DNA from 3 places in the Bradyrhizobium sp. HKCCYLS3013 genome. Region 2 is predicted to be linked to each of the others. Evidence: predicted binding sites of a transcription regulator. Region 2 holds the regulator's gene; each other region holds the start of a gene.

Region 1 (10,661 bases), on a different contig from region 2:
GATGGCGCCCGCGCGGGATGTCGTCGGCTTCAACGGCTACGTCGCGCCGAAACCCGTATGACGGGCTACCATTTGAGCTCGACGCCGAGCGTGCCCTGATGCGATTGCAGCACCGAGCGAAGCTTTGCATCGTAGTTGAGATAGAGGCGTGCCGTTCGGTTCAGGGATAGCGACAGTGCCGCGCCGGCGTCGGCGCCGTAGCGGCCCTCGCCAAGGCCCTGCAGCGTGATGCTTTGCGGACCGAGGCTGACGGTCAGCGCGCCGAGATTCTGACTGAAATTGTCGACCAGCTTGCCATAGGCCGAGACGTCGAGGATCTTGCCGTCGACGATGAAGTAGCGGCCGAACTCGGCGCCGACGAGAACGCGGGCGCGCTCCAGCGAGGTGCCGCTGACCGACAGCGGGTCGAGCCCGCCCGCTTCCTGGAATGCCGCCGTCGTGGCGCGCGTGTATTCGAAGGCGAGCTTCGGAACGATCCGGCTCTCCCCGATGCTCCAGTAGTAGTCGAGCTCGCTCAGCACGCCCGTGACGTGGGCGCCGTAGACCGACGTCGCCGCACCGAGGCTGGTGTCGCGCCGCGCACTGATCCCGCCGACGCCATGGACGACCGCGATCGCCCAGGTCCAGGGTCCCTGGTCGACCGAGGCGTTGAAGCCAAACTGCGTGAGATCGAGCGTCGCCGCTTGCAGCGCCAGCGGCACATCGACCCAGGTCCGGCTCTGGTCGACGGATAGTCCGACATTCACGCCCGGCACGAGGCGCATGCCGATACCGGCGACGCCGCCCCCAGTCGTCCTCTTGTCGCCGACGAAGTCGCGTTGCGCATCGCTACGGACGGTGACGCCATACATCTCGCCCCAGGTCCGGAACCGAGGCTGTTCCGAAGCCTCCGGCGCGCCGCCGCCCCCGGGATTGCTCCGCTGCAGCCGGGTGACGCCCTGCGTGGCCTGAGTCCCGAGCCGTTCGAGGAAGCTCGAGCCGAGATCGAGCACGGCTCGGCCGGCCGAACGTTCGGAACTGATCGCGCCTGGCGCAGGGCTGGGCAGTGGGCTCGGCGTTGGTGTCGGCGTCGGGCTGGCGGCGATGCTCGGCAGGCTGGCCTGCGCGACGCACGGCGAAGACGCGGCGGCCGTGCCGAGCGCGACGATGAGCAGCATCGCGCCCGACGCACCACTACGCATTCGCCGATCCGGCCTGGCTTGAGATGCCCCGCGCATCGATGCCCCGTTTCACCGCCGCTCAAATTCGCTTCAATATTGCCGCGATGATTTGCCCGCAGTTCCCGATCGCGGTCAATGAGGATTGCCCGTGCCGCGGCTTCCCTGCAGGGATTTGTGGTTCCAGCACCACAAGCCTCGCAATTGCAGCAACAGCCGGCGACGCGACGTCGCGACGCGTTCTCATCAGTCCGCCAACCTTGATATCGGCGGAAAATCGTGTTGCAATCTCCCGTACAATCGGATTGGCCGTTCGACTGTGCGTTTCGCGACTTTGGAAATTGAGCAGATCCCGGGAAGCCCGTTTGTGGCGTGGCACGCGTGAGCGTGGCCGCGTCTTTTTTTCGTCTAGACGAGGAGACAGCGATGCCGACCTACAAGGGCAGCGTGAAGTGGTTCAACCCGACCAAGGGATATGGCTTCATCAAACCGACTGGCGGAGACAAGGACGTGTTCGTCCACATCTCGGCCGTGGAGCGTGCTGGACTGACCACGCTCAACGAGAACCAGACGATCGAATATGATCTGGTGGAGAGCCGCGGCAAGACGTCGGCAGAGAACCTGAAGCTCTCGTGAGCATTGTCCCGGCGGAGGTCGCCACAGCGCGGGTTCGTAAACCAACTCACGAGCTCCGCGTCAGGTTCGCTCGCCGCCGATGATCAGACTTCGTCAGCCTTGATGTGCCCCCGGCCCCGCCGGGGATTTTTTTGTCCGCGACAGCTAGCGGACGACCGGCCAGATCAGCGTATGATCGCCTTGCTCCACGGACGACGTCCGGCAGAGATCGCCTTCGAGCCGCACCAAACCCTTGGCCAACAGCTTCAGCGCCTCCGGATAGATCCGATGCTCGACGCCGAGAATGCGCGTCGACAGCGTGTCCGGCGTGTCGTCGTCCCTGACCACGACCGCGCCCTGCATCACGATCGGACCTGCATCCGTCTCCGGGATGACGAAATGCACGGTGGCGCCTGACAGCTTGACGCCGGCGCGCAGCGCCTGGCCATGCGGATCGAGGCCGGGGAATGATGGCAGCAGCGACGGGTGAATGTTCAGCATCCTGCCATACCAGCGCTGCACGAACTCCGCCGTGAACAGGCGCATGAAACCGGCCAGGCAGATGATCTCGATGCCGCGTGCATCGAGCGCCTGCTGCAGTCTGGCTTCGAACCCTGCGCGGTCCTTGCCGAACGGCTTGCTCTCGATGATTTCGATCGCGACGCCGCTCTCCTGCGCTTTCTGCAGCCCGGCCGCATCGGCCCGGTTGGAGATCACGACGGCGATCTCGGCCGGAAATTCCGACTGCGCCGCCGCGTGGATCAGCGCGGCCATGTTCGACCCACGGCCCGAGATCAGGATGGCGACGCGGCGCTTCATCGGCACACTCGTCTCACAGAGCCAGATCGAGGGCGCCGGTGTAGATCACCCGCTCGTCGCCTGTCGCAGCAACGACCTCGCCGAGCCGCGCGACGTGCTCGCCATTCGCGGTGAACACCTCGATGACGGCATCGACGGCCTCGGCCTTGACGATCGCGATCATGCCGATCCCGCAATTGAAGGTGCGCAAGAGCTCGCGCTCGGCAATGCCGCCCTGCTCCGCCAGCCATTTGAAGACCGGCAGCACCGGCAGGCCCGTCAGGTCGATCGAGACGCCGAGATGCTTCGGCAGCACGCGTGGAATGTTGTCGGTGAAGCCGCCGCCCGTGATGTGTGCGAGCCCCTTCACCGCACCGGTCTCGCGGATGGCGCGAAGGCATGATTTCACATAGAGGCGGGTCGGCGTCAGCAGCGCCGCGCCGAGGGTCAGGACCGGCGCGAACGGCGCCGGCGCATCGAAGCCGAGGCCGGACTGGGCGACGATCTTGCGCACCAGCGAATAGCCGTTGGAGTGGACGCCGGAGGATGCGAGCCCCAGCACCACGTCACCGGCCGCGATGTCGGGAGACGGCAGCAGCGTGCCACGTTCCGCCGCGCCGACCGCGAAACCGGCAAGATCGTAGTCGCCGTCCTTGTAGAGGCCCGGCATTTCCGCGGTCTCACCGCCGATCAGCGCGCAGCCGGATTCCCGGCAGCCTTCGGCGACACCGGCCACGATCGAAGCCGTCGCCTCCGGGTCGAGCTTGCCGCAGGCGAAGTAGTCGAGGAAAAACAGCGGCTCGGCGCCCTGCACGACGAGATCGTTGACCGACATGGCGACCAGGTCGATGCCGATGCCGCCATGCAGCCCGGTCTCGATCGCGATCTTCACCTTGGTGCCGACGCCGTCGGTCGCCGCGACCAGCACCGGATCCTTGAATCCAGCGGCCTTGAGGTCGAACAGGCCGCCAAAGCCGCCGATCTCGGCATCCGCGCCGGCGCGGGCGGTTGCGCGCACCATGGGCTTGATCAGATCGACCAGACGGTTTCCGGCATCGATATCGACGCCCGAATCTGCATAAGTGAGCCCGTTCTTGCGCTCGGTCATGGTAAAAACCCCTAATCTGGCCGCTGGTTACGTCGGAATCCAGCCGCGCGCAATGGCTCGCAAGGGGCTCGTCCCCACACTATCTAGGAACCGTACCGGTTCGCCCTGTTTCGGAATCGGGTTGTCTTTTGATCGAGTCGTCGTCGGGACCCGCTGCGTGACCATTCCCCACAGTATCCCCAATCTGATCACGCTGGGTCGAATCCTGCTGGTTCCGATCGTCGTCTGGGCCATTGCGGCCGGCCAGATGGAGATCGCGTTTCTGGTCTTCGTGGTCGCGGGGGTGAGCGACGCCGTGGACGGCTTCCTGGCCAAGCGCTTCAACCTGCGGTCCGAGCTGGGAGCGCTGCTCGATCCTCTCGCCGACAAGGCGCTGCTGGTCTCGATCTTCGTCACGCTTGGCATCTGGGGCGCGATCCCGCGCTGGATCGTCATCCTGGTGGTCTCGCGCGACATCATGATCGTCTCGGCGGTGATCGTGTCCTGGCTGTTCGACCGACCGGTCGCGATGAAGCCATTGATGGTGTCCAAGCTGAACACGGTCGCCCAGGTGGGATTCGCGGCGCTCGTGCTGGCCTCGCTCAGCTTCGGCTTCGAGCCCAGGCCCTACGATGTGGTGCTGATGGTGCTGGTCACCGTCTTTACCCTCGTGTCGGTCGGGCTGTATCTCGTCGACTGGGTGCGCCACATGAGCACCATCGAGGTCCGGTGATCCTCCGCGGAGGGCCCGTCCTGACCTCACGCACCACACGATATGGAGCAATTCGATCTTGGCCGGCCATATCCCCCCTCGTCAGCTGGCCTTCGCGCTGCCGCATGCGGAGAGCCTGACGCGGGACAATTTCTTCGAAGGTCCAGGCAACGCGGCTGGGCTCGCTCTGGTCGACGCCTGGCCGGAATGGCCGGCGCGGACCATGTTCCTGGTCGGCCCCGACGGCTCCGGCAAGAGCCACCTCGCCGCGATCTGGGCCGAGCAGGCAGGCGCCCGATCGCTGTCCGCGCATGCCCTTGAGGCAGGCGTGGTCCCCGGGGCGCTCACCACCGGCGCGCTGGTGCTGGAGGATCTGACCGCCACCGGTCTCGACGAGCGGGCGCTGTTTCACCTGCTGAACCTGGCCCGCCAGGACGAGGCCTTCGTGCTGATCACGGCGCGCGAGGCCCCGGCGGCCCTGCCAATCGCCCTGGCCGATCTGAGGTCGCGGCTGCGTGCCGTCCCGGTGGTCACGCTGCTGCCGCCCGACGACCAGCTGTTCCGGGCCCTGATCGTCAAGCTGGCCGCCGACCGGCAGCTGGCGATCGACGAAACCGTGGTCAGCTATCTCGCCAGCCACATCGAGCGGTCCTATGCGGCGGCACGCCAGACCATCGCGCTGCTGGACAACGAGTCGCTGCGGCTCGGACGCCCCGTCACCCGGGCGCTGGCGGCGGAGCTGCTCCGCCCGGCGTGACCGGCAGCCATCTTGACGGCGGTTGATGACGGAACCTCAATGGTGCCGGCAACGTCATCCCCTGGTCACCCAGATTGGGCTACGGTCGACCATTCGCGACTGGACGGATATGGATCGAATTCCCTATGGATACCGAGCAAGTTACTGAAATTTCAGAGAAAGCACCGGTCTCGGCGCCGTCCATCGAGATTGCCTCGAGCCCCGAGCGATTCATCAATCGGGAGCTGTCCTGGCTTCACTTCAACCGCCGCGTTCTGGAGGAATCGGTCAATCCGCGCCATCCCGCCCTGGAGCGGGTGCGCTTCCTGTCGATTTCCGCCAACAACCTTGATGAATTCTTCATGGTGCGCGTCGCCGGCATCCGCGCCCAAGTCCGCGAGGGCATCGCCGAGCGCAGCCCCGACGGGCTGACGCCGACCGAGCAGCTGAAGCTGATCAACGAGACGGTGTCGCAGCTCGCCATCGACCAGCAGGCGATCTGGCGCGACCTGCGCAAGTTTCTCGGCGAGCTCGGCATCGTGCTGGTCGACGGTCAGGACGTCACCAGGAGCGAGCGCGCCTGGATCGAGGACCATTTCCTCGCCAACATCTTCCCGCTGCTGACGCCACTCGCGATCGATCCGGCGCATCCGTTCCCGTTCATCCCGAGCCTCGGCTTCACCGTGGCGCTGCAGCTGATCCGCTCCGCGGACGGGCGTCCGATGAACGCCCTCATTCGCATGCCCGGCAAGATCGACCGCTTCATCCGCTTCCCCGGCTCCAAGGATGGCGTGATCCGCCTGATCACCCTGGAGCAGGCGACCGGACTGTTCATCGGCCGGCTGTTTCCGGGCTACACCGTGAAGGGCCAGGGCGCCTTCCGGATCATCCGCGACTCCGAAATCGAGATCGAGGAAGAAGCCGAAGACCTGGTGCGGCTGTTCGAGACGGCGCTGAAGCGGCGCCGCCGCGGCTCGGTGATCCGGCTCGAGATCGAGGCCAACATGCCGGAGGAGCTGCGCCGCTTCGTGCAGAATGCGCTGTCCACGACGGATGACGAGGTGTTCGTCGTCGACGGCGTGCTGGCGATGAACGAGCTGTCGCAACTGACGCGGGTCGACCGGCCCGACCTCGAATTCGCGCCCTACGTGCCGCGCCATCCCGAGCGTGTCCGCGACCATGGCGGCGACATCTTCGCCGCCATCCGGCAGAAGGACCTGATCGTCCATCACCCTTACGAGTCGTTCGACGTCGTCGTGCAGTTCCTGCAGCAGGCGGCGCGCGATCCCGACGTCGTTGCGATCAAGCAGACGCTGTACCGGACCTCCAACAATTCGCCGATCGTGCGCACGCTGGTGGAGGCCGCCGAGGCCGGCAAGTCGGTGACGGCCCTGGTCGAGCTCAAGGCGCGTTTCGACGAGGAGGCCAACATCCGCTGGGCCCGCGACCTGGAGCGCGCGGGCGTACAGGTGGTGTACGGCTTCCTGGAGCTGAAGACGCATGCCAAGCTGTCGATGGTCGTGCGCCGCGAGGGCGGCAGCCTCACCACCTATGTCCACACCGGCACCGGCAACTATCATCCGGTGACGGCGCGCATCTACACCGACCTGTCCTACTTCACGTCGGACCCGGTGATCGGCCGCGACGTCACGCGGGTGTTCAACTACATCACTGGCTATGCCGAGCCGATCGACATCGAGAAGATGGCGGTGTCGCCGCTCACGCTTCGCAAGCGCATCATCGAGCACATCCACGGCGAGACCAGCTTCGCCCGCCAGGGCAAGCCGGCCGTGATCTGGATGAAGATGAACTCGCTGGTCGATCCCGACATCATCGACGCGCTGTACGAGGCCTCGCAGGCCGGCGTGTCGATCGAGCTGATCGTGCGCGGCATCTGCTGCCTGCGTCCCGGCCTCCCCGGACTGTCGGAGAACATTCGCGTCAAATCGGTGATCGGCCGCTTCCTCGAGCATGGCCGCATCTACTGCTTTGGTATGGGTCAGGGCCTGCCGAGCGCCAAGGCCGCCGTCTACATCTCCTCGGCCGACATGATGCCGCGCAATCTCGACCGCCGCGTCGAGGTGCTGTGCCCGCTTCAGAACCCTACCGTGCATCAGCAGGTCCTGGAACAGATCATGGTCGCGAACCTGAAGGATACCGAGCAGAGCTGGCAATTGTTGCCGGATGGGTCGTCAACGCGTATGAAGGCCGCGAAGGGCGAGGAGCCGTTCAACCTGCACAATTACTTCATGACGAATCCGAGTCTGTCCGGCCGTGGAAAGTCGCTCAAGGAATCATCGCCGCGCCGGCTCACGCGCCGGAATGAACGCTCTCCTTCATAGGGGCTGTCTGCATCGGGGCCTTCTGCGCCGGGATATGCCGTGGTGAAGCCGCCCCGCACGAGGGCCACGAGCGTCGGTGTCATCGACATCGGCTCGAATTCGGTCCGTCTCGTCGTCTACCAGGCGATGGAACGCAGTCTCGTCACCGTGTTCAACGAGAAGGCGCTGTGTGGGCTCGGTCGCGAGGTCCAGACCACCGGCCTTCTCGCATCTGATGCCGTCGACAAGGCGCTGACCGCGCTGAAGCGCTTCCGTGCGCTGTGCAAGGTGCAGCGGGTGGGGCAGGTTCATGCCATCGCGACCGCCGCCTGCCGGGATGCTTCGAACGGCCCCGATTTCATCGCCAAGGCCGAGAAGATCTGCGGCGCCCCGATCCAGATCCTCACCGGCGCCGAAGAGGCGCGCTATTCGGCGCTCGGCGTCATCTCCGGCATTCACAAGCCCGACGGCATCGTCGGTGATCTCGGCGGCGGCTCACTCGAGCTGATCGACGTGCGCGGGCACCAGGTCCGCAGCGGCGTCACCCTGCCGCTCGGCAGCCTTGCGCTGCAGGATCTTGCCGAGAAATCGCTGAAGAAGGCGCAGCGCATCGCGAGCGAGGCGCTGACCGACCTGCCGCAGCTGCTGGCCGGCGAGGGCCGCACCTTCTACGCGGTCGGCGGCACCTGGCGCGCGCTGGCGCGCATCCACATCATCCAGAGCGGCTATCCGCTCGGGGTGATGCACGGCTATGCGATCCCGGCGGCCGACGCGCTGGCCTTCGTGCGCCGGCTGCGCCGTCTCGTCGCCGCCGACATGCTGGCCGACATCGAAGCGATCGCCGAGGCGCGGCGCCCGCTGCTCGCCTATGCCGCGCTGGTGCTCGAGCACATCATCCGCGTCGCCAGGCCGACGACCGTCGTGTTCTCGACCTTCGGCGTGCGCGAGGGCCTGCTCTACTCCAAGCTTCCCGACGCCGAGCGCGCCAAGGACGGGCTGCTCTGCGCGGCGCAGGGCCTCAACGAGCTGTTGTCGCGCTCGGCCCAGCATGCCCGCGAGCTGATCGACTGGACCGACCGCCTGTTCCGCGTGATGCACATCCGCGAGACCGAGGACGAGCGCAGGCTGCGGCACGCGGCCTGCCTGTTGTCCGACATCGGCTGGCGCATGCATCCGGACCACCGCGGCGAGCAGACCTACGGCATCATTCTCAACGGCAATTTCGGCTCGATCAGCCATGAGGGCCGCATCTTCGCCGCGCTGTCGGTGTTCTTCCGCTACGAGGGATTGGGCAACGAGGCGAAGCCGCCTGCCCTCACCGAGCAGCTGAGCCCGGCTCAGATCGATCGTGCGCGCCTGCTCGGCACCGCGTTTCGCGTCGCGCATCTGATCTCGGCGGCGCGGCCCGGCGTGCTGCCTGCGACGCATTTCCGCACCCAGGACCGCAAGCTGATGCTGGTGTTCGAGCACCAGATGGTCGACCTCGTCGCCGACCGCGTCGGCGGACGCTTCAAGCAGCTCGCGCGTCTCGTCGGCCGCTCCGGCTCGATCGTGCGCAGCTAGATCATGATCAGGGCCGCCGCGCGCGGGGCGAGATGGCGATCATGCGCTGGGCGATGATGCCGTAGACCTTGCGCCAGGCCTGCTCGACCTCATCATTCCATTGCGGACCAAGTCCCTTGGCGAGGGTCCACAGCAGCGCTTCGCCGACCACCGGATAGTGCTCCGGCCTGACGCCATAGCGCGCATGATTGCGGCCGAGGATGTCGGTGCTGGACAACAGACCAGTCGTCTGATCGAGGCTGCCGACGAGGACCGCCAGGGTCGCGATGAAGTCCCGTTTCAGCACGTCCATGTCGGCGGGAAACATCGTCCGACATTCCGGCGCGAGCTCGAAGATGCGGTCATAGAACGTCGTCGTCATCTGTGTAGCATTGGCAAATACCAAGTCGAACGACGACCTGACGTGCACGATCTCATCAGCAGTCAACATGCGCAAGTCCAATTCGAAACAATTCCAATCAGGGCCCGACCAGTGGAGCTCGACGTGGTGGTGTCGCGGCGGCGCGAACGGGTTCAAGATTATAAGAAACAGACGATCGCGCCCTGAGGTACTTGTCAAAGGCGCGGCACCGTGCCGCAGCATTGTGGAGCGGCTTGTGATCCGGCCGCGACGGTTGCTGACCGCCCCAGTGATCGGAGACGGTAACGGCAACACATATGACGGCCATCGTGCTTCTCGCAGGGCATCGGAGGACGCCGACGCGCCGGCCGCCGCCCTCGAAACAGGCAGGAAATCCCTGGCCGGACCAACGTTCGGATCGGTCCCCGCGCGATCAGTTCGGCCGGATCGCCGGTGCCGACGGGTATCGCATCAGCAGCGCCTCGCCGAGCACGTTCTGCTGATCGTCGGGAATCGCGAACCGGACGCTGAAGCCGTCGGGCGTTGCGAGCGTGATGATGCGCTTCGTCGAATCCGTCGACTGCTCGATGGTCCAGGACGCCAGCGGATAGGCGTAGCGCAGTGCCTGGTCGCCATAACGCGTACGCAGCGCCAGCTCGAGGAGGCCGGGCAGCGTCATGACCAACGCGCCGGCCTGGCTGACCGAGAGGCTGAGCGCCGCCGCATTGCCGGCCGCGTCCTCGAACCCGAGCGAGATCGTCTCACCGTCGTCGACGACCTCACAGACCGTCAGCGCCTTGGCCCGCAGCTCCATGATGGCTCCACATCAATTCACCGTTATTTCCGTATGACTATAGCGAAAAATGCCATCGCGTCCAGCGCGGCAGCGGAAATGCCGCGGTGGCGTTGCTGTATTCATCGTGATATAGCTTCAGATATAACGTGGCCGAAGTGCCACATCTTGCAGGGAGAGTCATGCCGATGAGCGACTATCATCTTTTGATCGGCGGCACGCTGGTGCCGGGCGCCGCGACCATGCCGGTGATCAATCCGGCGACCGAGGAGGTGCTCGCGCAGTGTCCGCGGGCCTCCGAAACCCAGCTCGACCAGGCGGTCGCCGCCGCCAAGGCGGCCTTCCCTGCCTGGGCCGCGACTGCGATCGAGGAGCGTCGCCGGCTCATTGGCAAGATGGCCGACATCATCGAGGCGAATTCGGGCGAGTTGGCCCGGATCCTGACCAGCGAACAGGGCAAGCCGCTCACCGACGCCAGCGGCGAGGTGCTCGGCATGGCCGCGTTCTTCCGCTATCTCGCGACGCTCGAGCTGCCGATG
Region 2 (10,661 bases):
CCAAGTGGGCCGACGCCTACAAGAAGGAGACCGGCAACGGTCTGAACTACCAGTCGATCGGCTCCGGCGGCGGCATCAAGCAGATCCAGGCCAAGACCGTGACCTTTGGCGCCACCGATGCGCCGCTCAAGGCCGAGCAGCTCGAGAAGGACGGCCTGGTGCAGTGGCCGATGGTGATGGGCGGCATCGTGCCGGTCGTCAACCTCGAGGGCGTGAAGCCGGGCGAGATGGTGCTGGACGGCGAGACGCTCGCCAACATCTATCTCGGCAAGATCACCAAGTGGGATGACGCCGCGATCAAGAAGCTCAACCCCAGCGTCAAGCTGCCGTCGGACGCGATCGCTGTCGTCCGCCGCTCCGACGGTTCGGGCACGACCTTCAACTTCACCTATTATCTCTCCGAGGCGAGCGCCGACTGGAAGAGCAAGATCGGCTTCAACACCGCGGTCGAGTGGCCGGTCGGCGTCGGTGCCAAGGGCAACGAAGGCGTGTCCGGCAACATCGGCCAGACCAAGAACTCGATCGGCTATGTCGAGTACGCCTATGCCAAGCAGAACAAGCTGACCTACACGGCCATGGTGAACAAGGCCGGCAAGACCGTGCAGCCGACCGTCGAGGCCTTCCAGGCCGCCGCCGCGAATGCCGATTGGACCAAGGCCCCCGGCTACTACGTGATCCTCGCCAACCAGCCCGGCGACAAGTCCTGGCCGATGACGGCCGCGACCTTCATCCTGATGCACAAGGAGCCGACCGACAAGGCCGCGTCCGCCGAGGCGATCAAGTTCTTCAAGTGGTCGTTCGAGAAGGGTGGCAAGATGGCCGAGGAGCTCGACTACATCCCGATGCCCGACAGCGTCGTGAAGCTGATCGAGAAGACCTGGTCTGCCGACATCAAGAGCTGAGCTGGACGTATCGAAAATTCCCCTCTCCCGGCCGCCGGGGGAGGGGTGCTACCGGGGTTGAGGCGTGTCCAAGGAACAGGGGGCGGAATTGGCAGAGATGGCGGTTCAGACCGAAGTCGGCGACATCGCGGCTGCTGCCGGGCCCTACGACCGGGCGCGCGCGCTCAGTGCCTTCAAGCTTGGCGACGTCACCTTTTACTGGATCACCCGGCTCGCCGCGATCTCGGTCCTGTTGATCCTCGGCGGCATCATCATCTCTCTCATCATCGGCGCCTGGCCGGCGATGAAGGCCTACGGCTTCGAATTCCTGTGGACGCGGCGCTGGGCGCCGTCGGCCGATCCGCCGGTGCTCGGGGCGCTCGGCCCGATCTACGGCACCCTGGTCACGTCCTTCATCGCGATGCTGATCGCGATTCCGGTGGGTCTCGGCATTGCGATCTTCCTCACCGAGCTGTGCCCGCAATGGCTGCGCCGTCCGATCGGCATTGCGATCGAGCTGCTCGCCGGCATTCCCTCGATCATCTACGGCATGTGGGGCTTCTTCGTTCTGGGCCCGTTCCTGGCCTACACGTTCCAGCCGTTCATGATCAATCTCTGCTCCGGCATCCCGGTGCTGCAGGACATCTTCGCCGGTCCGCCGTCCTATCTCAGTCTGTTCAACGCCTCGCTGATCCTGGCGATCATGGTGCTGCCCTTCATCACCTCGATCTCGGTCGACGTGTTCAAGACCGTCCCGCCGGTGCTGAAGGAAGCGGCCTACGGGGTCGGCTGCACCACCTGGGAGGTCGTGCGCAGCGTCGTCATTCCCTACACCCGTGTCGGCGTCATCGGCGGCGTCATGCTGGCGCTGGGTCGTGCGCTCGGCGAAACGATGGCGGTGACCTTCATCATCGGCAACTCGTTCCGGATCTCATCGTCGATCTTCGCGCCGGGCACCACGATCTCGGCCGCCATTGCCTCTGAGTTCCAGGAGAGCGACGGCCTGCACCAGTCGAGCCTGATCCTGCTCGGCCTGCTGCTCTTCGTGCTCACCTTCTTCGTGCTGGCGAGCGCGCGCCTGATGCTCATGCGGCTCCAAGCAAAGGCGGGAAAATAAGCCATGTCCAGCGCAGATTCGCTCACCGCCGATACGCCGGTCAATCCGATCTATGCGCGCCGACGCCGCAGGGACATCGTGATCCGCGGCCTCTGCGTCGCCGCCGCGCTGTTCGGCGTCACCTGGCTGGCGCTGATCCTGTTCACGCTGTTCTATAACGGCCTCGCCGGCCTCAGCCTGCAAGTGTTTTCCGCCGACACCCCGCCGCCGGGCTCGAGCGAAGGCGGCCTGCGCAATGCCATCGTCGGCTCTCTGATCATGACGGTCATCGGCGTCGGCATCGGCGCGCCGCTCGGCCTGTTCGCCGGCACCTATCTGGCCGAGTACGGCCGCAACGACCGCCTGACCTCGGTGATCCGCTTCATCAACGACATCCTGCTGTCGGCGCCCTCGATCATCATCGGCCTGTTCATCTATGGCGCTGTCGTGGTGCCGATGGGCGGCTTCTCGGCGCTCGCTGGCTCGCTGGCGCTGGCGGTCATTGTCATCCCCGTGGTGCTGCGCACCACCGAGGACATGCTGCTGCTGGTGCCCAACCCGCTGCGTGAGGCGGCCTCGGCGCTCGGCCTGCCGCGATCGCTGGTGATCCGGCGCATCGCCTATCGCGCGGCGCGCTCGGGCCTGATCACCGGCGTGCTGCTGGCCACCGCCCGCGTCGCCGGCGAGACCGCGCCCTTGCTGTTCACTGCGCTGTCGAACCAGTTCTGGAGCCTCAACCTCTCCAAGACGATGGCCAACCTGCCCGTCACCATCAACAACTTCGTCCAGAGCCCCTATGCCTATTGGAAGCAGCTGGCCTGGAGCGGAGCCCTTCTGATCACTCTGGCCGTGCTCGCCCTGAATGTCAGTGCACGCATTCTCGGCGCCGAGAGGAACGCAAAATGACCGACCTGTCCGTATCCGTCAGCCAGCCCAATCCCGCCGCGCTGAACGGCAAGGTTTTGCCGGAAGCCCCCGCCAAGGTGACCGCGCGCAACCTGAACTTCTATTACGGCGATCACCACGCGCTGAAGAACATCAACCTGTCGCTGGGGACCAACCGCGTCACCGCGTTCATCGGCCCGTCCGGCTGCGGCAAGTCGACCCTGCTGCGCATCTTCAACCGGATGTACGATCTCTACCCGGGCCAGCGCGCCGTTGGCCAGCTCATGCTGGACAACACCAACATCCTCGATCCCAAGCTCGACCTCAACCTGCTGCGGGCCCGGGTCGGCATGGTGTTCCAGAAGCCGACGCCGTTCCCGATGACGATCTACGAGAACATCGCCTTCGGTATCCGGCTGTATGAGAAGATCTCCAAGTCGGAGATGGACGACCGGGTCGAGAAGGCACTGCGCGGCGGCGCGTTGTGGAACGAGGTCAAGGACAAGCTCAACGCTTCGGGCCTGTCGCTGTCAGGCGGCCAGCAGCAGCGGCTGTGCATTGCGCGCACCGTGGCGGTCCGGCCGGAGGTGATCCTGTTCGACGAGCCGTGCTCGGCGCTCGATCCGATCTCGACCGCCAAGGTCGAGGAGCTGATCCAGGAGCTCGCCGAAAACTATACGATCGCCATCGTGACGCATAACATGCAGCAGGCGGCGCGCGTCTCCGACAAGACCGCCTTCATGTATCTCGGCGAGCTGATCGAGTTCGACGACACCAGCAAGATCTTCACCTCGCCGAGCGATCGGCGGACCCAGGATTACATCACCGGCCGGTTCGGCTGACGCCGACGACATTGACTTCAGGAGATCATCATGGCCAGTGAACATACCGCCAAGGCGTTCGACAGCGATCTGCAGGATCTCACCCGGCTGGTGTCGGAAATGGGCGGCCTCGCCGAGCGTCTGATCGTCGATTCCGTCGATGCGCTGGTGCGGCGCGACATCGCGCTCGGCCAGAAGGTGGTCGCCACCGACGCCGAGGTCGACAAGCTGCAGCGCATCATCGAGGAGCGCGCCGTTCTTACCATCGCCCGGCGACAGCCGATGGCGGTCGACCTGCGCGAGATCGTCGGTGCGATGCGGGTCGCCACCGATCTGGAGCGCATCGGCGATCTCGCCAAGAACATCGGCAAGCGCGTCGCGGCGCTGGAGAGCGACTTCCATCCGCTCAAGCTGATCCGCGGGCTCGAGCACATGACCGACCTGGTGCAGTCGCAGGTCAAGACGGTGCTGGACGCCTATGCCGCGCACGACCTGCCGGCGGCGATGACGGTGTGGAAGGGCGACGAGGAGGTCGACGCCATCTGCACCTCGCTGTTCCGCGAACTCCTGACCTACATGATGGAGGATCCGCGCAACATCTCGTTCTGCATCCATCTGATGTTCTGCGCCAAGAACATCGAGCGCATCGGCGATCACGCGACCAACATCGCGGAGACCGTCTTCTATATGATCGAAGGCCAGCAGATCATGGACAAGCGCCCGAAGGGCGACATGACGAGCTTCGCATCGACGATCCCCGGCAACTGAGAGAGACGGTTCTGACATGGGCGCCCGAATTCTGGTGGTGGAGGACGAGGAGGCGCTGACGACGCTCCTGCGCTACAACCTCGAGGCCGAAGGCTACGAGGTCGAGACGGTGGCGCGCGGAGACGAGGCCGACACACGGCTGAAGGAGCGCGTTCCCGATCTCGTCGTGCTCGACTGGATGCTGCCGGGCCTGTCCGGCATCGAGCTGTGCCGCCGCCTGCGGGCGCGGTCCGAGACCCGGCAATTGCCGATCATCATGCTCACCGCGCGCGGCGAGGAGAGCGAGCGCGTGCGCGGCCTCGCGACCGGCGCCGACGACTACATCGTCAAGCCGTTCTCGGTGCCGGAGCTGCTGGCGCGCGTGAAGGGCCTGCTGCGGCGGGCGAGCCCGGAGCGGCTGGCGACCGTGCTGTCCTATGGCGACATCGAGCTCGACCGCGAGAAGCGCCGCGTGGCGCGCTCGGGACGGCCGATCGATCTCGGCCCGACCGAATACCGCCTGCTCGAGTTTTTCCTGGAGCATCCCGGCCGCGTGTTCAGCCGTGAGCAGCTGCTCGACAGCGTCTGGGGCCGCGACATCTATATCGACGAGCGCACGGTCGACGTCCATATCGGCCGCCTGCGCAAGCTGCTCAATCCGGGCCGCGAGCAGGACCCGATCCGCACCGTGCGCGGCGCCGGCTATGCGCTCGATGATCGCTTCGCCAAGAGCGAGCAGGTGTAAGGGGCGATCGGGCGTGAGGATGAAGCAGGTGTGAGGCGCGAGGGGGCCCGATTGAGGAGATCGTGGTCCGCTTTCCGCCACGCCGCCGCCGTCTTGATCATGTCAGCTCGGCGGCCCCTGACGATGTTTCGGTCCCAGCGGACGCCCTTGATCAAGATCATCATCATATCTCTAGCCGTCCTGCTCGGCAGCGCGGCGGGCGCCGCGGCCGCCGAGCTCGAAGACGCGGTCGCCGCGGCGGGAAACGGACAACACGCCGCGGCGATGCGCCGCCTGCTGCCGCTGGCCGCCAAGGGCGATGCGCGGGCGCAGTTCGACGTCGGCTTCATGGAGGCCTTCGGCTGGGGCCAACCGCGCAACCCCGCCGAGGCGCTGGCGTGGTATCGCAAGGCCGCCGATCAGGGCCTCGCCGTCGCCCAGCATTATCTCGGCATCGCCTATGTCAACGGCGAAGGTGTCGCGAGCAATTATGGCGAAGCCGGCCGCTGGTTCAGCCGCGCGGCAGCGCAGGGCTTCGCCCAGTCGCAATACATGCTGGGCCTGATGCTGCTCGACGGTCGCGGCGTGAAGCAGGACGTCGTGCAGGGCTACGCCTGGCTGGTGATGGCGGGTCGCAGCGGCGTGCGATCGGCCGGCCGCGACGTGCAGAGGGTCAAGCTGACGGAGCCGCAGCGCGTCCAGGCCCAGAGCGCCATTGCGGCCTGGCGGCCGAAGCCGGAATCGGCGGAGGCGGGCGTCGCCGCTCCGCGTCCGGAGCAACTGCTCGGGCTCGACCGCCACATCGGCGAGGTCGTCGATCCCACCTCGTGGCCGGCGTCGTCGATCGGCGTCGTCACCGTCGCGCAATACTCGACCGGCGGCTGGTGCACCGGCACTCTGGTCGCGCCGCGCGTCGTGCTCACCGCCGCGCATTGCGTGTTCAACGGCGTCGCGCAGGTCAGCCCCGGCAATGTCCGCTTCCTGGCCGGCATGAACAGGGGCACGCCGGCGGCATCGTCGGTCGCCGACAAGCTGATCGTGGCGCCGGACTTCGTCCCGACCCGGCACGACAGATGGTCGCTCGACCGCTCGCCCGCCGATTGGGCGCTGATCGTGCTGAAGGATGCGCTGCCGTCGAAGCCGGTCGCGGTCAAGGCGCTGACGCGCGAGGAACTGCAGGCTGCGACCACCGCCGGAACCATCTCAGAGATCGGCTACGGCCAGGAGCGGCGCTATTCGCCGACCGGCCAGCGCAATTGCAGCGCCGGCATGACCAGCGATGCCCGGCTGCTGACGGTGCATTGCCTCGCCAATTTCGGCTATTCGGGCTCGCCGATCCTGGCCGAGGTCGGCGGGCAGCCGACCGTTGTCGGCATCTTCTCGGCGTTCCACGAGGAGACCCGGCTGATGTTCGCTGCGCCCGCCAGCCAGTTCGAGGCGGTCGTGCAGCGCGAGATTGCGGCGCAGAGTGCCTCGGCGCGGTGAAGGGGGAGGGGACGAGAGAGGTCCCGCCGCTGGTCACGATCTGTGCGCGACTGGATAGCGGGTTGCCAAGCGAGCGGGCGATCCGGCAAGTGCAGCCGATTTTTTCCTGTAGCTTTCGCCTGCAGCGGGGCTTTACCGAACTGGCCTGGCTCTTGCTATAGTCCGAGTATGACGATTGTTCCAATTGATCATCCTCGTGCCCCGCGGCTGCTGTGGTGGCGGTCGCAGCCCGGCAGGACCGTTGCGCTCGTCGCTGGGCTGGTCGCGGCCAATGCGGTGGCCTGGGCCTGGGCATTCGCGCTCTACGCCGACCGGCCCGCCATCGTCGGCACCGCGATGCTGGCCTGGCTGCTCGGACTGCGCCATGCCGTCGATGCGGACCACATCGCGGCGATCGACAATGTGGTGCGGAAGCTCGTGCAGGACGGTCGCGCCCCGCGCGCCGCCGGCCTCTATTTTGCGCTCGGCCATTCCAGCGTCGTCGTGATCGCCACCATCGTGGTGAGCCTGGTGGCCGGCGCAGATCTGTTGAGTGAGGACAGCGCCATCCGCGCGATCGGCGGCACCATCGGCGCCTCGGTCTCCGCAGGCTTCCTGCTGCTGATCGCCTTCGCGAATCTGGTGCTGTTCGTGAACCTCTGGCGCCGCCCATCCCACCCCCATTCCGACATGGATGCCGCCGGTAGCGCCGGGCGGGGCCTGCTCATTCGTCTGCTGCGGCCGGTGCTCCGCGTCGTCTCCCGCGCCTGGCACATGTACCCGCTCGGCTTCCTGTTCGGCCTGGGCTTCGACACCGCCAGCGAAATCGGGCTGCTCAGCCTGTCGGCGACCGAGGCGGCGCGCGGGGCGAGCCTGGCGCATGTGCTGGTATTCCCGGCGCTGTTCGCCGCGGCGATGGCCACCGTCGACACCGCCGACAGCGTGCTGATGGCCGGCGCCTATCGCTGGGCGCTCACGGATCCCGCGCGCAAGCGGCGCTACAATCTGGTCATCACCGGCGCCTCGGTCGCGATCGCGCTGGTGATCGGCGGCGTCGAGGCGGTCGCGCTGCTGACGCCCCGGCTTGGCTTCACCGGCGGATGGGCCGAGGTCGTCACCGCGCTGGGCGATGATCTCGCCAACCTCGGGATCGTCGCCATCGGACTGTTCGGCCTGATCTGGGCGGGCGCCGTGCTGCTTGGCCGCCGTCCGGGCGGTTCCGAGGATGCGCCGGGTGAGGAGCTTGCCAGCGTTCGCGCCGGGGCGCTAAACCCGAGAACGAAATAGGATCGAGCGCGCGGGTACGGATGATGGCCGGCTCGGACGAAATGACCAGGATGCTGTGGCTGCAGGGCGCGAGCTGCGGCGGCTGCACGATGTCGATCCTGGAAAGCGGTGCGTCCGGCTGGTTCGACGAGTTGCGCCAGTCCGGCATTGACCTGATCTGGCATCCCTCTGTCAGCGAAGAGACCGGGGACGAAGTCGTCGAACTGTTGGAGGCGATCCGCGACGGTCGCGAGCGGCTCGATCTGCTGGTGCTCGAAGGCTCGGTGGCGCGCGGACCTGGTCAGACCGGCCGCTTCAACATGCTCGCCGGCACCAACCGCTCGATCTATCACTGGCTGCTCGATCTGGCGCCGCTGGCCGACTACGTCGTCGCCGTCGGTAGCTGCGCGGCCTATGGCGGCATTCCTGCTGCCGGCATCAACCCGACCGACGCGGTCGGATTGCAGTTCGAGGGCAGTGACATCGGCGGCGCGCTCGGCGCGGGATTCCGCTCGAAACGCGGGCTGCCGGTGATCAACGTCGCAGGCTGCGCGCCGCATCCGGGCTGGATGATGGAAAGCCTGCTGGCGCTCACCTCGGGCGATCTGACGGCAGACGGCCTCGACGCAGTCGGCCGTCCGACCTTCATCGCCAATCACCTGGCTCATCACGGCTGCTCGCGCAACGAGTTCTACGAGTTCAAGGCGAGCGCTGAGACGATGTCCGAGCGCGGCTGCCTGATGGAGCATCTCGGCTGCCGGGCGACGCAGGCGGTCGGCGATTGCAATCAGCGCTCCTGGAATGGCGGCGGCTCCTGCACCAAGGGCGGGTACGCCTGCATCGCCTGCACCTCGCCGGGCTTCGAGAGCACGCAGAACTATCTGGAGACGGCGAAGCTCGCGGGCATTCCCGTAGGCCTTCCGACCGACATGCCGAAAGCCTGGTTCGTGGCGCTCGCCGCGCTGTCGAAATCGGCCACGCCGCGCCGCGTACGGGTCAATGCGACGGCGGATCACGTCGTGGTGCCGCCGGGCCGGGCCAGTGACAAGCGCCGTCCATGACGCGGATCACGGTCGGGCCGTTCAATCGTGTCGAAGGCGACCTCGAGGTCAGGCTCGATATCGAGAGCGGCCGCGTCACCAGGGCGGAAGTGACGGCGCCGCTCTATCGCGGCTTCGAGCAGATCCTGGAGGGGCGGCCGCCGCTGGACGCGCTGGTGATCGCACCGCGAATCTGCGGCATCTGCTCGGTGTCGCAATCGATCGCCGCCGCCGCCGCGTTGCGCCAGGCCATGGGCATTGCGGCAGCGCCAAACGGCATCCTCGCGGCCAACATTGCCCATGCGGCCGAGAACGCGGCGGACCATCTGACGCATTTCTACATCTTCTTCATGCCGGACTTCGCCCGCGACGCCTACGTCGCGCACGCTTGGCATTCGGCTGCGGCCGAGCGTTTCGCGGCGACGAAGGGCAGCGCGGCTCGCGAAGCGTTGCCGGCGCGCGCGCGGCTGCTCGAGATCATGGGCCTGATCGCCGGCAAATGGCCGCACAGTCTCGCCTTCCAGCCGGGCGGGACCACGCGCGCGATCGAGCTCGGCGAGCGCGTGCGCCTCAACGCGATCGCGGCGTCGTTTCGCGGTTTTCTTGAACGCGCCGTGTTTGCCGACAGGCTGGAGAATGTGCTCGCCTTGTCGACGTCGGACGAGCTCGACCGTTGGCGCGAGGGCCGCGCCGGCGACTTCGCGCATTTCCTGCGCATCGCCGACGCGCTCGATCTGGCGCATCTTGGCCCGGGCTCCGGCCTGCTGATGAGTTTCGGCGCTTATCACGAGTCTGACAGTGCGCACTTCCGCGCCGGGCTTCGCACCCGCGATGGAACGACCGAAGCGCTGCCGTCGAATCGGATCACGGAGGACGTGTCACACGCCTGGATGCGTGCGACCTCGCTCGATCCGGCCGAGAGCCGGACCGAGCCCGACGCCGACAAGCCCGACGCCTATAGTTGGTGCAAGGCGCCGCGGCTTGCGGGAGAACCGGTCGAGGTCGGCGCTCTCGCAAGGCAGGCCATTGACGGTCAGCCGTTGATCTCCGCGCTGCTCGCGGGCGGTCGCAGCAATGTCCGCAATCGTGTCATCGCCCGGCTGATCGAGACCGCGCGCCTCGCGCTGGCGATCGAGCATTGGATCAAGGCACTGCGTCTCAACGAGCCGTTCTGCGACAACAGCACCAGTACGGCCGACGGCAATTTCGTCGGGCTCGTGGAAGCTGCGCGCGGCAGCCTGGGCCACTGGCTCGCGGTGCGCTCTGGCCGCATCGAGCGCTATCAGATCATCGCGCCGACCAGCTGGAATTTCTCTCCGCGCGACGCGGATGGGATAGCCGGTCCGCTCGAACAGGCGCTGGTCGGCACCGAGGTCGGCGATGCCGGCGCTCGTGCGGTCGGCATCCAGCACGTCGTGCGGTCGTTCGATCCGTGCATGGTCTGCACGGCGCATTGAGCGCGCTGCACACAGGTAGGCAGCAAGCGGAAACAAGCTTGTCGGTGCAAAGCGCGTGATTTCCGATTATCGCGCGCGATCCGCTGTCGAAGCCTTAGCCGCTGCGGCCTCACTGCTTCAAGCATCTGGAATCATTATGATTCAAATCCAGGGATGATGCTGGCCCGCATCTTGCTGTCCTTCTCGCCAGAACGCGATCACACGATCGCCAACGCGATATCAGGGGGAGGACTCATGGGCGCGGCAACGGAAACTTTTTACAGCGTCATCCGGCGTCAGG
Region 3 (10,661 bases), on a different contig from region 2:
CGGCAGACCTTCCAAGGTCGAGAACTTGGTCGCGCCATTCGGCTGGGTGTTGTGTGAAGCGGTTTTCGAGCTGGTGAAGCTCAGATAGTTGTCGGGGTTGTAGAAGTCGGTCGGCAGAAGGCCCGCCATGATCACGAACGGCGAGACGTCGTAGGTGGTCTTGGCATCGAGCTTCGGATTGTCGCGCGACAGATAGCGTGAGGCGCAGGTGGTCGCGAATGCCTCATTGCCGGAGATGCCGGCATTGGCGGACGGCGAGAAGCCGGTGACGTCGTTCCAGAGATCGTCGATCGACTTGTAGCCGCGGATCTCGAGCTGGCCGCGCTGGTCCTTCGACAGGCCGTTCCAGTAATCCGTCAGCGCCGGCTTGATGAACGAGGTGAAGACCGCGAGATTCCCGGTGAACGGCTGATACGCCTTGTCGGTCGGCGTCAGCACGCCGTCGAACATGCCGGCAGGAATTTCCGGCAGCTCGGTCCAGTCCCAATAGGGCAGGGCGAAACTGTCGTCGCCGCTGAGCGCGCGGATCGATTGCTCGAAATAGCCGAGATAGCCGCGATGCCAGACATAGAACCACCAATTGCCGTGCGGGCAGTCCATCAGATGAATGAACGCGTTGCGGAACCAGTTCTGCGGATGGTTTGCGGGAAGCTGCAGCATGGCGGCGACGCCCTTGGCGTAGCTCGCGAGCATCTTCTGGCCTTCCGCGCTGGTGACGTTGTGGCGGCGATATTTCGCGGCGGCGTGGCCTGGTCTCGGCGAGATGACGGTGCCGGCTGCCGCCATCGCGGCCGTCGCCAGGAACGTTCGGCGGGTCTGTCGCAATCCCATGCTCATCTGAAATGAATCCTGGTTGGAAAAACGCCATGTTGCGTTCTCACGATTGCAATCTCAAGTAGCAATTCCGTGTGATGGCCGTATGATGCCGCCCGAGAGGGTTGCCGATGAACGCGCTGACGCTGCTGATCATCCGTCATGCCGAGAAGCCTGACGGCGACACGACAGGCCCGGGCCTGACCCACACGGGCAAGCCGGATTCGAAGTCGCTGGTGATCTTCGGCTGGGAGCGGGCAGGGGCGTGGACCGCGCTGTTCGGCAGCGGGCTGGGCGGCACGGACTATCCGACACCGCAGGCGGTCTATGCCGCCGATCCCGACAGCACCAAGGACGGCTCCGACCCGAGCCGCCGGCCGTACGAGACGGTGCTCGAGCTCGCGGCGCGCATCGGGCTCGACAAGCCGAACACGTCCTTTGCGAAGGGGCAGGAGGCGGCGCTGGTCGAAGCCCTGCTGCCGCTGTCCGGCACCGTGCTGGTGGCGTGGGAGCACAAGGCGATCATCTCCGACATCCTGCCGCGGCTGCCGGTGAGCAATGAAGGCCAGTTGCCGACCCACTGGTCCGGCAAACGCTTCGATGTCGTGCTGCGCTTCGACCGCGCCGCGGGCGAGGCCGATTTCAAGTTTACAGAGCTGTGTCCCTGCCTGATGCCGGGCGATTCCAACACGCCGTTGAAAGGCGATCCGAAAGACGATTGAGCACCCGATCGCGTTTCGCCTGCTCCAGGGAGATCTCCAGCGGACGGGTGCGTTGGAGCGACGTCCGCAGCAGTGGCGTGGGTAGGGTCGATCGCGCGGGCCGTTTCCTTTCGCGGGTCAGGTCAGGCCAGCGCAACCCGCTCGCGGTCGCTGATCTCCTCGACCCAGGCATGGGCGGCGAACCATTCATGGTAGATGCGGCAGTGCGGGCAGTAGGCGCGCGAGAAGAACACGGGCATGCGCTGAAAGCGCGCAGCGTCCATTTCCATCCCCGTCTCGATGCTGCGGCCGGTCTGCGGACAACGTACCATGATCTTGCCCATCGCGGTCTCCTGTTCGTGGGCCAGATACGCCGGGGATGCGAAGAAAATGTAATGCTCAGCCGACAGTTTCGTGGCAAAGGTCGGAGTGAATTCCGACCGCGGAACGCGTGGCCTCCGCCGCATCAAAAGCGGGTGAATCGCACTGCAAAATGCAGGGCCGATTGTCGCAACGTGGGACATCCATCACCGTCGGACACGATTGTTTGAGGACGCGTGGCATGAGCATCACGATCTACGGAATCAAGAACTGCGACACGATGAAGAAGGCGCGCGCCTGGCTCGACGATCACGGCGTCGCTTACGACTTCCACGACTACAAGATCGCCGGAATCGACAAGGCTAAACTCAAGGCGTGGAGCGACGAACTCGGCTGGGAGGTGCTGCTCAACCGCGCCGGCACGACGTTCAAGAAGTTGCCCGACGCGGACAAGGACGGACTCACCGAGAGCAAGGCGATCGCGCTGATGCTGGCGCAGCCGTCGATGATCAAGCGCCCGGTGCTCGATCTCGGCGGCCGGCGCGTGGTGGGCTTCAAGCCGGATCTCTACGCCAGGGACGTGAAGGCCGCGAAGTAGTTGAGCCGGCGATCGCTGCGCGCGTGTGGGAAAATGCCGGTGGCATGATATTCTATGTCAACGGGAAATACCGGCAGATTTCAACGCAAGGTCCGCCGGCCGCCTTGCGACGTCGTTGCCCAGCTTTCCGCCTTGCCTAACTCACTCGATTGACGGCATATTCCGCCGCGAAGCGGTCGCGGGTGGCGGCGAGGAATCGTCCAGCCGTCCAGCAGAGCCGTCGTACAGGAAGAAGCGAGGGCCAGGCGCTGAAGGCGCCGGCTTGGGGGGAATCTTTGGCTGACGAGTTCATTCTCGAGACCCACGGATTGACGAAGGAATTCGCGGGATTTTTTGCCGTTCGCGATGTTTCGCTCAAGATCCGCCGGGGCACCATTCACGCGCTGATCGGCCCGAACGGGGCCGGCAAGACCACGTGCTTCAACCTGCTGACGAAGTTCCTGACGCCGTCTGCCGGCAAGATTCTCTATAAGGGTCAGGACATTACGGCGACGGCGCCGGCCGACGTGGCAAGGCTCGGCCTGGTCCGCTCGTTCCAGATTTCGGCCGTGTTTCCGCATCTGACCGCGCTGGAGAACGTCCGCGTCGCTCTGCAGCGGCAGCATGGCTCGTCGTTCGACTTCTGGCGCTCCAAGAGCGTTCTGAACCGCTTCAACGGCCGGGCGCTCGAGCTGCTCAACGACGTGGGCCTGAGCGAGTTCGCCAATATTCCGGCGGTCGAAATGCCCTATGGACGCAAGCGCGCGCTGGAGATCGCAACCACGCTGGCGCTCGATCCGGAGATGATGCTGCTGGACGAGCCGATGGCCGGCATGGGCCACGAGGACATCGACAAGATCGCCGCGCTGATCAAGCGCATCTCCGCCAAATACACGATCCTGATGGTCGAGCATAATCTCAGCGTCGTCGCCAACCTCTCCGACACCATCACCGTGCTGACGCGCGGGCAGGTGCTGACGGAAGGGCCGTATTCAGAGCTTTCCAAGGACGAGCGCGTCAAGGAAGCCTATCTGGGAGCCGGACATGCCTGAGGTGATGACGGCCACGAAGCCAGGCGCGGCGGCTGCGACCAGCACCATTCTCGACGTCAACAACCTCGAGAGCTGGTACGGCGAATCCCACATTCTCCATGGCATGAACTTCAATGTGAATGCCGGCGAGGTGGTCACCCTGCTCGGGCGCAACGGCGCCGGCAAGACCACGACGCTGAAGTCGATCATGGGGATCATCGGCAAGCGCACCGGCTCGGTTCAGTTCAACGGTCAGCAGCTGATCCGCATGACCTCGGACAGGATCGCGCGGCTCGGCATTGCGCTGTGCCCGGAGGAGCGCGGCATCTTCGCGAGTCTCGACGTGCGCGAGAACCTGCTGCTGCCGCCGGTGGTGCGGCCGGGCGGGCTGACGCTCGATCAGATCTTCGAGCTGTTCCCGAATTTGAAGGAGCGGCTGAAGAGCCAGGGCACCAAGCTGTCCGGCGGCGAGCAGCAGATGCTGGCGATCGCGCGCATCCTGCGCACCGGCGCCAGCTTCCTGATGCTGGACGAGCCGACCGAGGGTCTCGCGCCCGTGATCATCCAGCAGATCGGCCACACCATCGCGCGGCTGAAGAAGGAAGGCTTCACGATTCTCCTCGTCGAGCAGAACTTCCGTTTCGCCTCGACGGTCGCTGACCGCTACTACGTGGTCGAGCACGGCAAGGTCATCGACGGCTTCGCCAATGCCGATCTGTCGGCCAACATGGACAAGCTGCATACTTACCTCGGCGTCTGACCGGCGCCGGCGATGTCGGCTCGACGGTTTGATCGTTAGTGTTGCGGCAGTTTTCTCGGCAGTTGTCTTGGAAAGTTCTGGAAGTTGGAAATGAAGAGCAAATTCATCGCGTCGCTGCTGCTGGGAACGGCACTCACGCTCGCCGCTGGCAGCGTCGCTTCGGCCGGCGACAAGACCATCAAGATCGGCGCGCTGTCCGATCAGTCGGGTCTTTATGCCGATCTAGGCGGTCCCGGCTCGACGCTCGCGGCGCAGATGGCGATCGAGGATTCCGGTCTCACCGCGAAGGGCTGGAAGATCGACGTCATCTCCGGCGATCACCAGAACAAGCCGGATATCGGCACCTCGATCGCGCGGCAGTGGTTCGACGTCGACAAGGTCGACGTCATCGTCGACGTGCCGAACTCGGGCGTGGCGCTGGCGGTGAACAACGTCGTCAAGGAAAAGAACGGCGTCTACATCAATTCGGGCGCTGCGACCTCGGATCTCACCAACGCGCAGTGCTCGCCCAATACGGTGCACTGGACCTACGACACCTACATGCTCGCGCACACCACCGGCCAGGCGCTGGTCAAGGCGGGCGGCTCGACCTGGTATTTCCTGACCGCCGACTACGCCTTCGGCGCGGCGCTGGAGCGCGACACCACGGCGGTCGTGACCGCCAATGGCGGCAAGGTGATCGGCAGCGTCAAGCACCCGCTCAACACCTCCGACTTCTCTTCCTTCCTGCTGCAGGCGCAGTCGTCGAACGCCAAGGTCATCGGCCTCGCCAATGCCGGCGGCGACACCACCAATTCGATCAAGCAGGCGGCCGAGTTCGGCATCACGAAGGGCGGCCAGAAGCTCGCGGCGCTGCTGTTGTTCCTGACCGACGTCAAGTCGATCGGGCTCGACATCGCGCAGGGCCTCAACTTCACCGAGACCTTCTACTGGGACATGAACGACCAGACCCGCGCGTTCTCGGACCGCTTTGCCAAACGGATGAAGAACGGCGCGCCGCCGACCATGGTGCAGGCGGGCGTCTATGCCGGCTTGATGCATTACTTCAAGGCGTTGGAGGCGCTCGGCGAGAACCCGCATGACGGCGTCAAGATCGTCGACAAGATGAAGTCGATCCCGACCGACGATGCGCTGTTCGGCAAGGGCGAGATCCAGCCGAACGGCCGCACCATCCACACTGCGTATCTGTTCGAGGTCAAGAAGCCCTCGGAGTCCAAGGGCCCGTGGGATCTCTACAAGCTGGTCGGCTCGGTACCGGGCGACCAGGCCTTCACACCGCTCGACAAGAGCGCGTGCGCCTTGTTGAAGAAGTGAACCGCTGCCGTCCCGGCGGCTGATCCCGCCGGAACCGCTGTCTTTAGGAAACGCCGAGAGAAAACAGAAACAAGACGATGCAGGCCCTCTACGCACAGCTCCTGGTCGGACTGATCAACGGCTCGTTCTACGCGCTGCTCAGTCTCGGGCTTGCCGTCATCTTCGGCATGCTCAACATCATCAACTTCGCCCATGGCGCGCTCTACATGATGGGCGCGTTCTGCGCCTATTTTCTGCTCAACCTCGGCGGCATCAATTATTGGTGGGCGCTGCTGCTGGCGCCGATCATCGTCGGCGCCTTCGGCATGATCCTCGAGCGCACCATGCTGCAATGGATTGCCGGGCTCGACCATCTCTACGGACTGCTGCTGACGTTCGGACTGGCGCTGATCATCCAGGGCGTGTTCCAGAACTTCTTCGGCTCGTCCGGCCTGCCTTACGCGATCCCGGATCAGCTCCGTGGCGGCATGAACCTCGGCTTCATGTATCTGCCGGTCTATCGCGGCTGGGTCGTCATCTTCTCCCTGGTCGTCTGCCTGGCGACCTGGTTCCTGATCGAGCGCACCCGGCTCGGCGCCTACCTGCGCGCAGCCACCGAGAACCCGACCTTGGTGCGGGCCTTCGGCATCAACGTCCCGCGCATGATCACGCTGACCTACGGCCTCGGCGTCGGGCTTGCGGCGCTGGCCGGCGTGCTGTCGGCGCCGATCAACCAGGTGCGGCCGCTGATGGGCGAGCACATCATCATCGTGGTGTTCGCGGTGGTTGTGATCGGCGGCATGGGTTCGATCATGGGCTCGATCATCACCGGCTTCCTGCTCGGCGTGATCGAGGGACTGACAAAGTATTTCTACCCCGAGGCTTCCAACACCGTGGTCTTCGTTCTGATGGTCCTGGTGCTGCTGGTGAAGCCGACGGGTCTGACCGGACGGGCGGCCTGACATGACATCCATCACCGACGCGACCCTGCCGATCACCCCGCGCGCGATGCGCGACGAGATGATCGTGTTCGTCATCATGGCAGCGCTGCTGGCGATCGTGCCGTGGACCGGGCTGTACCCGTTCTTCGTCATGCAGGCGCTGTGCTTCGCGCTGCTCGCCTGCGCCTTCAACCTCCTGATCGGCTATGGCGGCCTGTTGTCGTTCGGCCACGCGATGTTCCTGGGAACGGCCGGCTATTGCAGCGCCCACGCGTTGAAAGTGTGGGGGCTGCCGCCCGAGCTCGGCATCCTCACGGGCGTTGCCGGATCGTTCGTCCTGTCGGTGATCACCGGCTACATCTCGATCCGCCGGCAGGGCATCTATTTCGCGATGATCACCCTGGCGCTGTCGCAGCTCTTGTACTTCATCTATCTGCAGGCGCCGTTCACCCATGGCGAGGACGGTATCCAGGGCATTCCGCAGGGGCGGATGTTCGGCATCCTCGACCTGTCCAAGCCGACGGTGCTGTATTACGTCGTGCTGGCCGGCTTCCTCGCCGGCTTCCTGCTGATCTTCCGCACCATCAACTCGCCGTTCGGCGAGGTGCTGAAGTCGATCCGCGAGAACGAGCAGCGGGCGATCTCGCTGGGCTACAAGACCGACCAGTATAAGCTGCTCGCCTTCATCCTGTCGGGGACGCTGGCTGGCCTGGCCGGTGCGCTGAAGGTGTTCGTCGCCCAGAATGCCTCGCTGACCGACGTCGAGGTCGGGATGTCCGGCCAGATCGTGCTCATGACCCTGGTCGGCGGGCTCGGCACCGTGTTCGGCCCCGTCGTCGGCGCCTTCGTGATCGTCGGCATGCAGCAATATCTGTCCGGCTTCGGCCAGTGGGTGACGGTGATCCAGGGCGGCATCTTCGTCGCCTGCGTGCTCACCTTCCGCCGCGGCGTGGTCGGAGAAATCGCCCATCTGTTCAAGCGATCCCTCTAAGCTATTGATCTGTAAAGAGATCGTCGAAAGGGCAGAAAGCGGTGGATGAACCGGCCACCGCTTCTGCTGGTGCGCGATCCGGAGTATGACAGTTCTGTGACGGGTCGGCCCTGGCCCGTTTCGGAATGGATGGATCTCGTCCCATGCTGCACTGGTTTCGCGCCGTTCTCCCGCGGGAGGAGCGGTTTTTCGATTTGTTCGCCCGCCACAACAAGGTGGTGATCCAAGGCGCGCATGCGCTGCAGGACATGCTTAAGGGCGGCGACGACATCCTCAGGCACTGCCAGCGCGTCAGCCAGCTCGAGAACGAGGCCGACAACATCACACGGGAGGTGCTGACCGCGGTCCGCCGCACCTTCATCACCCCGTTCGACCGCGGCGACATCAAGAACCTGATCACCTCGATGGACGACGCCATCGACCAGATGCAGCAGACCGCCAAGGCCGTGGTGCTGTTCGAGGTCAAGGAGTTCGAGCCGACCATGCGCGAGATGGGCACCTTGCTGGTCGATTGCGCCAATCTGATCGGGAAGGCGCTGCCGCTGCTGCAGGCGATCGGCCAGAACGTGCCGATGATCACCGCGATCACCGAGGAGATGACCAAGCTCGAGGGCCGGGTCGACGACCTCCACGACATCGGGCTGAAGGAGCTATTCCTCAAGCACCGCAACGCCAACACGATGGACTTCATCGTCGGCGCCGAGATCTACGACCATCTGGAGAAGGTCGCCGACCGCTTCGACGACGTCGCCAACGAGATCAATTCGATCATGATCGAACAGGTCTAGGGTAGGGCCGCGCCGTGGACGCTCAACTCGGCCTTCCGATCCTGGTTGGCCTCATCGCCGTCGCACTCGCCTTCGATTTCCTGAACGGCCTGCACGACGCCGCCAACTCGATCGCGACCATCGTCTCGACCCGCGTGCTCCGGCCGCAATATGCGGTGTTCTGGGCCGCGTTCTTCAATTTCGTGGCGTTCAGCGTGTTCGGACTGCATGTCGCGCAGACCATCGGCACCGGGATCATCGATCCCGCGATCGTCGACGCCCACGTGATCTTCGCGGCCCTGGTCGGCGCGATCGTCTGGAACCTGGTCACCTGGGCGGCCGGCATTCCGTCGTCGAGCTCGCACGCGCTGATCGGCGGCTTGGTCGGGGCAGGGGTCGCCAAGGCCGGCATCTCGGCCACCGTGTGGAGCGGCCTGTCCAAGACCGTGCTCGCGATCGTGCTGTCGCCGCTGGTCGGGCTGGTGCTGGCGATGATCCTGGTTGCGATCGTGTCCTGGGCCTCGGTGCGCTCGACGCCGTTTGCCGTGGACCGGGCCTTCCGCATCCTGCAATTCGCTTCGGCCTCGCTGTATTCGCTCGGCCACGGCGGCAACGACGCGCAGAAGACGATGGGCATCATCGCGGTGCTGTTGTACTCGCAGGGCCATCTCGGCGAGCAGTTCACGGTGCCGTTCTGGGTGGTGCTGTCGTGCCAGGCCGCGATGGCGCTGGGCACGCTGATGGGCGGCTGGCGCATCGTCCGGACCATGGGCCTGCGCATCACCAAGCTGAATCCGATGCAGGGCTTCTGCGCCGAGACCGGCGGCGCCATCACGCTGTTCCTGGCGACGTTCCTCGGCGTGCCCGTCTCGACCACCCACACCATCACCGGTGCCATCGTCGGCGTCGGCGCCGCCCGCCGCGCCTCGGCGGTGCGCTGGAACGTCGCCGGATCGATCGTCTATGCCTGGATCTTCACGATTCCGGCCTCGGCCATCGTAGCGGCACTGAGCTTCTGGCTGGTGTCGGTGCTCAGGCACTAAAGACGGCGGGACCGTCCTGAAACGTTGGGGCCTCATGGTTCGAGACGCGCCGCAAGCGCGGCGCTCCTCACCATGAGGGTTTGGGGCTGGATCTGGTCCGCAAAACGGACTCCGCTACAGATTCAGACCTCGTCCTGAGGAGCGCGCCGCTTGGCGCGCGTCTTGAAGGACGGCCGTGGGCGGGATGCGGGGTCCGGGCGGGCCACGGTCAGGCCGGTTAACTCCCCGGTTGGAGTTGCGGTGCAAAACGCCTATATGGAGGGCGCGCGGCGGCCGTGATCCCGCGCCTTTTCATCACATAGCGCTCTCTCTGGCCTCAAAACGACGTCCGCCGCCTCATGTCCGATTCCGCCGTCACCACTGAACAGCCGTCCCGCTCCGCGCTCTCCGATGAGGTCGCGCGCCGGCGCACCTTCGCCATCATCTCGCATCCGGACGCCGGCAAGACCACGCTGACCGAGAAGCTCTTGCTGTTCGGCGGCGCCATCAACCTCGCCGGCCAGGTCAAGGCCAAGGGCGAGCGCCGCAACACCCGCTCGGACTGGATGAAGATCGAGCGCGAGCGTGGCATCTCGGTCGTCACGTCGGTGATGACCTTCGAGTTCGAGGGCCTCGTCTTCAACCTGCTGGACACGCCGGGCCATGAGGACTTCAGCGAGGACACGTATCGCACGCTGACCGCAGTCGACTCCGCCGTCATGGTGATCGACGCCGCCAAGGGCATCGAGGCGCGCACGCGCAAGCTGTTCGAGGTCTGCCGCCTGCGCGACATCCCGATCATCACCTTCATCAACAAGATGGACCGCGAGAGCCGCGACACCTTCGACCTGCTGGACGAGATCGAGAAGACGCTGGCGCTCGACACCACACCGATGACCTGGCCGGTCGGCCGCGGCCGCGACTTCATCGGCACCTATGACGTCAGAGACGGCGGCGTGCGCCTGCTCGAAGGCGGTGGCGCCAAGACCGGCGCGGCGCAGCAGATCGCGATCTCCGAGCTCGGCAAGCTCAACGCCAATCTCGACATGGGCCAGATCACCGACGAGCTTGAGCTGGTCAAGGAAGCCTGCAAGCCGTTCGACCTGGAGGCGTTCCGCGAGGGCCATCTGACGCCGGTCTATTTCGGCAGCGCGCTGCGCAATTTCGGCGTCGGCGATCTCCTGGAAGGTCTCGGCCGCTACGCGCCGTCGCCGCGCGCGCAGGAGTCCAACCTGCGCAAGGTCGACGCCGCCGAGCCGCGCATGAGCGCCTTCGTGTTCAAGATCCAGGCGAACATGGACCCGAACCATCGCGACCGCATCGCGTTCGCGCGGCTGTGCTCGGGCAAGCTCAACCGCGGCATGAAGGCCAAGCTGGTGCGCACCGGCAAGACCATGCCGCTGTCGAGCCCGCAATTCTTCTTCGCACAGGACCGCTCGGTGGC

What was found. The regulator PhoB, encoded in region 2, activates phosphate uptake and scavenging genes when phosphate is short. The targets are predictions, from matches to a motif close to TGTCATNNANCTGTCAT.
Region 1: a site for PhoB is predicted at 5,179-5,195, ahead of ACQR1F_RS06215 (RNA degradosome polyphosphate kinase). Genes of this name have one in related genera too.
Region 3: a site for PhoB is predicted at 7,514-7,530, ahead of ACQR1F_RS06625 (DUF47 domain-containing protein). Genes of this name have one in related genera too.

What each region holds. Positions count from the first base shown of each region.
Region 1 is NZ_JBNPTK010000002.1:446,494-457,154, forward strand. Features, by position in the region: gene ACQR1F_RS06180 (LysR family transcriptional regulator) at 1-61, shown strand, start outside; gene ACQR1F_RS06185 (autotransporter outer membrane beta-barrel domain-containing protein) at 66-1,181, opposite strand; gene ACQR1F_RS06190 (cold-shock protein) at 1,584-1,793, shown strand; gene purN (phosphoribosylglycinamide formyltransferase) at 1,938-2,591, opposite strand; gene purM (phosphoribosylformylglycinamidine cyclo-ligase) at 2,605-3,678, opposite strand; gene ACQR1F_RS06205 (CDP-alcohol phosphatidyltransferase family protein) at 3,836-4,390, shown strand; gene ACQR1F_RS06210 (chromosomal replication initiator DnaA) at 4,449-5,126, shown strand; gene ACQR1F_RS06215 (RNA degradosome polyphosphate kinase) at 5,252-7,447, shown strand; gene ppx (exopolyphosphatase) at 7,490-8,989, shown strand; gene ACQR1F_RS06225 (globin family protein) at 8,997-9,419, opposite strand; gene ACQR1F_RS06230 (hypothetical protein) at 9,763-10,143, opposite strand; gene ACQR1F_RS06235 (aldehyde dehydrogenase family protein) at 10,311-10,661, shown strand, end outside.
Region 2 is NZ_JBNPTK010000001.1:300,922-311,582, forward strand. Features, by position in the region: gene pstS (phosphate ABC transporter substrate-binding protein PstS) at 1-902, shown strand, start outside; gene pstC (phosphate ABC transporter permease subunit PstC) at 1,000-1,998, shown strand; gene pstA (phosphate ABC transporter permease PstA) at 2,002-2,883, shown strand; gene pstB (phosphate ABC transporter ATP-binding protein PstB) at 2,880-3,704, shown strand; gene phoU (phosphate signaling complex protein PhoU) at 3,735-4,451, shown strand; gene phoB (phosphate regulon transcriptional regulator PhoB) at 4,468-5,175, shown strand; gene ACQR1F_RS01410 (trypsin-like serine protease) at 5,323-6,639, shown strand; gene ACQR1F_RS01415 (HoxN/HupN/NixA family nickel/cobalt transporter) at 6,808-7,905, shown strand; gene ACQR1F_RS01420 (HupU protein) at 7,929-8,945, shown strand; gene ACQR1F_RS01425 (nickel-dependent hydrogenase large subunit) at 8,942-10,381, shown strand; gene ACQR1F_RS01430 (hydrogenase small subunit) at 10,616-10,661, shown strand, end outside.
Region 3 is NZ_JBNPTK010000002.1:537,190-547,850, reverse strand. Features, by position in the region: gene ACQR1F_RS06670 (tyrosinase family protein) at 1-837, opposite strand, end outside; gene ACQR1F_RS06665 (histidine phosphatase family protein) at 945-1,535, shown strand; gene ACQR1F_RS06660 (hypothetical protein) at 1,658-1,858, opposite strand; gene ACQR1F_RS06655 (ArsC family reductase) at 2,077-2,433, shown strand; gene ACQR1F_RS06650 (ABC transporter ATP-binding protein) at 2,709-3,464, shown strand; gene ACQR1F_RS06645 (ABC transporter ATP-binding protein) at 3,457-4,203, shown strand; gene ACQR1F_RS06640 (ABC transporter substrate-binding protein) at 4,294-5,517, shown strand; gene ACQR1F_RS06635 (branched-chain amino acid ABC transporter permease) at 5,595-6,458, shown strand; gene ACQR1F_RS06630 (branched-chain amino acid ABC transporter permease) at 6,460-7,428, shown strand; gene ACQR1F_RS06625 (DUF47 domain-containing protein) at 7,572-8,216, shown strand; gene ACQR1F_RS06620 (inorganic phosphate transporter) at 8,231-9,238, shown strand; gene ACQR1F_RS06615 (peptide chain release factor 3) at 9,577-10,661, shown strand, end outside.